DNA from 2 places in the Sedimentibacter sp. MB31-C6 genome. Region 2 is predicted to be linked to the other one. Evidence: a T-box and tRNA genes for the amino acid it is inferred to sense, from the RefSeq annotation. Region 2 holds a T-box; the other holds one or more tRNA genes.
The links. The T-box of region 2 lies ahead of ileS (isoleucine--tRNA ligase). A T-box ahead of a tRNA ligase gene usually reads a tRNA of that ligase, here a tRNA-Ile.

Region 1 (2,390 bases), 1.0 Mb from region 2:
ACATTGATAATAATTTTAAAATATATCAACTATTCTGTGAAAACAAAACTGATGAAAAAGAAATACTTAAATATTTAAAAGATTTAATAAATGACAAAAATTTTGTTATTACTTATAATGGAAACAGCTTTGATATTCCCTTTTTAATTGGCAAATACTTACAAAATGAAATCACTTTTGATTTTAATAAATATATTAAAATTGATTTATATAATGATATGCGTCATGTTAGAAATAAAATTCAAATAGAAAATCTTAAGTTAAAAACTGTAGAAAGATATTTTAATATAAAAAGAGAGGATGCCATTTCTGGACAAGATGTAACAGTTTTATATGAAGCGTATAAAATAGATCCTAAAAAAGAATTTTCTTTTTTAATACTTCAGCATAATTATAAAGATGTTTACAATCTCAGTATGTTATTTAATAATATATTTAGCTTATATGATGAAACATTATTTTATAATGGTTTAATTGTGAAAATCAATTATACAGATTTTAGTATTAAAAAAAATACATTGTATGGCAAATTCTATATAATATCTAAATTTAAAGCTGATTATATACATCCTTCTTTGAATTTTGATTTAAAATTGAACTCACAAGATCAGATATTAGATATTCAAATATCGGTAGGCTTTTACAAAGATGAGAAAGTCAAGGAATTTTATTATATAGATAATAATGATTTTAACATAAATACATATACTGCTATAAAAGGAATAAAAAATAATCTCATACCAATAAAAATCAATGATAAATTCTATACTCAAAATATAATAAATATCACAAAAAAAATTCTTGATTCATTATTCTAATTTTATTTAATCAATATAATTTTCTATAATGTATGTAATCTAAGGATATAAAAAGAGTTGCTTCGCAACGCCGCTAGGGGGACCTATGTCCCCCTTCGGCGTAAAAATGCTTTATTAAAGCATTTTTACTGAGCACCCCCCTTAACGGCAAGGACGTTCCGTCCTTTGCAATCCTCGTTTTTTATTATATAGGAAAGGAGAACTTTCCTATATAATAAAAAAACTTATATTCAAAGAATATAAGTTTTTTAGTATGGTGCCCAAACGCGGAATCGAACCACGGACACGAAGATTTTCAGTCTTCTGCTCTACCGACTGAGCTATCTGGGCATGCAGTGGGCCTTCAAGGATTCGAACCTTGGACCTACCGGTTATGAGCCGGGCGCTCTAACCAACTGAGCTAAAGGCCCTAGAAAATTAATTTCTAGTGGTGGGCTTAGATGGACTCGAACCATCGACCTCACGCTTATCAGGCGTGCGCTCTAACCACCTGAGCTATAAGCCCCTATTAAATATGGTCGGGGCGGCAGGATTTGAACCCGCGGCCCTCTGGTCCCAAACCAGATGCGCTACCAAACTGCGCTACGCCCCGCTAATAAATTACACCTGCTAAAATGGCAGGGGATGAGGGAATCGAACCCCCACTAATGGTTTTGGAGACCACTGTCATGCCACTTGACCAATCCCCTATTTTTCATGCATAATAAACATATTTAGAAAGTGACATTCTATCTGTTAACTACACTCCTATAGAGTTGCCCTAAAGATTAAAATGACGGAGAAGGAGGGATTTGAACCCTCGCGTCCTTATCAGACCTACTCCCTTAGCAGGGGAGCCTCTTCGGCCACTTGAGTACTTCTCCAAAATGGCGGAGAGGGTGGGATTCGAACCCACGCGGGCTTACACCCAAACGGTTTTCAAGACCGCCTCGTTATGACCACTTCGATACCTCTCCATTAGTGATCCATCGGCGATTCGAACGCCGGACACCTTGATTAAAAGTCAAGTGCTCTGCCTGCTGAGCTAATGGATCAAAATACTAAAAATTAAATGGCTGGGATGGCAGGATTCGAACCTACGAATGCTAGAGTCAAAGTCTAGTGCCTTACCACTTGGCGACATCCCAATGAATTTTAAATTAATTAATGACTACTATATGGCTGGGGTAGAAGGATTTGAACCCACGAATGCCAGAGTCAGAGTCTGGTGCCTTACCGCTTGGCGATACCCCAATAATGGTGCACCCAGGAGGATTCGAACCCCCGGCACACGGATTAGAAGTCCGTTGCTCTATCCTACTGAGCTATGAGTGCGCAATGTAATTATTGGAGCGGGTGAAGGGGATCGAACCCTCGCAACCAGCTTGGAAGGCTGGGGCTCTACCACTGAGCTACACCCGCATATGGAGCGGAAAACGAGATTCGAACTCGCGACCCTCGCCTTGGCAAGGCGATGCTCTACCACTGAGCCATTTCCGCATATACAGTTTCATGTATGAAATTTGTTAATTTCATTCAACTTGTGCAAATTTGACTTTATTGACTCACCATCAATTTCTTCTTCCTTACGGT
Region 2 (2,390 bases):
TCGAAAGGATAGTGAGTTGTAACGACAATTTTGTTAGCATAAATATTACCTTCTTCTGTTTTTACAACATGGTAATCACTGTGTGGTTCGATGCTTATAGCTCTAATATTTTCGTAAATCTCACAATAATCCAATAAAATATTATAAAGACTGTATAAGTACTTTAAAGGATTAAATTGTCCTTGGTTTTTTATACCTATGGCACCCAATGGTTTAACAGGCAAAGGTGCGTCTTCTGTATAAAAACCATCTATATTAAGTAACTTATATGCTTCTAATTCTGCTTTTAAAATTTTAAGTTCATTTTCCTTTGTTGTATAAACATAAGCTGTTTGTTCTTTATAATCACACTGAATATTATTTTCTGTAATTATATTTTTAATTAGATTTAATCCTTCAACATTAGCTTTTAAATATTGTCTAGCTTCATCTATACTAAAGCTATTTATTAAGTAATCGTATATTAAATTATGTTGCACAGTTATTTTTGCTGTTGTATATCCTGAAACACCATAACCTAAATTTGTTCCTTCAATTATAGCGATTTTGTATCCGCTGTTTCTAAGTAAATATGCAGTATTTAAACCTGTTAAACCTGCACCTATTATAAGCAAATCATATTTTTTGTCTATCAAATCTTTTTTATCATATTTTGTTTCCTTTTTATTAGTAGCAGTTTCATGCCAATATGAATTTCTTGGATATACCATAAGTCACCTCTTAAAATTTTTTATAAATAAGTTAAATGCATATTTATTATTGTTTCAGAAAAGTTATGATATATGCATGTCAATGAAAGACAATTAACAAAAAAATTATTTTATTCCTTGACATTATATTTAAATTAATATATCATAATACAGAAACTATATAATTATTAATAACTGTGATTGGAACAGTAGCTGTAGGAAGTATTTAAGAGAAATAATCATTTTGGTGAGAGGTTATAATTCTGAATACAGTAAAAATCATCCATGAGTTTAATTTCTGAATTAGCAGTAAGAAATTACGTATAAATGCGTTAAATTTTTGAGTGACATATATTTAATGTATTTATATGTAATTTGGGTGGTACCGCGTATTTCGTCCCATGTCTTTGACATGGGACTTATATTTTTATGTATATTTTATAATTTGTATATAATGTTTAAAATAATAACAGGAGGAAGACGAAATGAAGCTATTTAAAGATATATCAAAGGTAGCATATAAAGATAACGAGCATGAAATATCACAATATTGGAAAAAAATAGACTTGTTAAATCAGAGTGTAGAAACTAGAAAAGAAAAACAACCATTTATTTTTTATGAAGGACCACCTACTGCAAACGGTAAGCCAGGCATCCATCACGTAATAGCAAGAACATTAAAGGATTCTGTTTGTAGATACAAAACCATGGAAGGATATCAGGTTAAAAGAAAAGCAGGATGGGATACCCATGGATTACCTGTTGAAATTGAAGTTGAAAAACAGCTTGGATTAAAAGATAAACAAGATATCGAAAACTATGGTATAGCAGAGTTTAATAAAAAATGCAGAGAGTCTGTATTCACTTATGAAAGTCAATGGCGTCAAATGACAGAACGAATGGCATATTTGATTGACCTTGACAATCCATATATAACACTTGATAACAATTATATTGAATCAGTATGGTGGATATTAGATAAATTTAACAAAGAAGGGTATATGTACGAAGGACATAAAATACTCCCATATTGTCCAAGATGTGGAACAGGTCTTGCTTCTCACGAAGTTGCTCAAGGTTATGAAGAAATAAAAACTGCTACGGCTTATGTTAAATTTAAGAAAAAAGATGCAGATGAGTATTTCATTGCATGGACAACAACTCCTTGGACTTTATTATCAAATGTTACATTAGCTGTGCATCCAGATGTTGAATATGTAAAAGTAAGAACAAAAGATAAGGAAGATGTAAAAGGAGAAGTATATTACTTAGCAAAAGCTTTAATAGATAAAGTAATAAATGAAGAATACGAAGTTCTTGAAGTGATGAAAGGCAAGGACTTAGAATATCTGGAATACGAACAACTTATGCCTTTTGTCGAAATTCCTACAGGCAAAAAAGCATTTTATGTAACATGTGCTGACTATGTTACAACTGAAGATGGTACCGGTATAGTTCATACTGCACCTGCTTTCGGTGAAGATGACTACAATACTGGTGTGAGATATGGACTGCCTGTTGTTAACCCTGTAGATGATACAGGTAGATTCAGAGGAACACCTTGGACAGAAATGTTTGTAATGGATGCAGATCCAGCAATATTAAAATGGCTTAGACAAGAAGGAAAATTATTTAAAAAAGAAACAATTCTCCATAATTATCCTCATTGCTGGAGATGTCATACTCCTTTATTATATTATG

Region 1: it has a tRNA-Ile gene. The T-box ahead of ileS (isoleucine--tRNA ligase) is inferred to sense a tRNA for this amino acid. The anticodon was not compared.

The regions. Positions count from the first base shown of each region.
Region 1 is NZ_CP142396.1:2,729,628-2,732,017, reverse strand. It holds gene U8307_RS13170 (ribonuclease H-like domain-containing protein) at 1-818, shown strand, start outside; tRNA gene U8307_RS13165 (tRNA-Phe) at 1,073-1,148, opposite strand; tRNA gene U8307_RS13160 (tRNA-Ile) at 1,155-1,228, opposite strand; tRNA gene U8307_RS13155 (tRNA-Ile) at 1,247-1,323, opposite strand; tRNA gene U8307_RS13150 (tRNA-Pro) at 1,334-1,410, opposite strand; tRNA gene U8307_RS13145 (tRNA-Trp) at 1,434-1,507, opposite strand; tRNA gene U8307_RS13140 (tRNA-Ser) at 1,595-1,681, opposite strand; tRNA gene U8307_RS13135 (tRNA-Ser) at 1,686-1,774, opposite strand; tRNA gene U8307_RS13130 (tRNA-Lys) at 1,780-1,852, opposite strand; tRNA gene U8307_RS13125 (tRNA-Gln) at 1,871-1,945, opposite strand; tRNA gene U8307_RS13120 (tRNA-Gln) at 1,977-2,051, opposite strand; tRNA gene U8307_RS13115 (tRNA-Arg) at 2,056-2,132, opposite strand; tRNA gene U8307_RS13110 (tRNA-Gly) at 2,146-2,219, opposite strand; tRNA gene U8307_RS13105 (tRNA-Gly) at 2,223-2,297, opposite strand.
Region 2 is NZ_CP142396.1:1,688,820-1,691,209, forward strand. It holds gene U8307_RS08060 (FAD-dependent oxidoreductase) at 1-710, opposite strand, end outside; T-box leader at 878-1,094, shown strand; gene ileS (isoleucine--tRNA ligase) at 1,175-2,390, shown strand, end outside.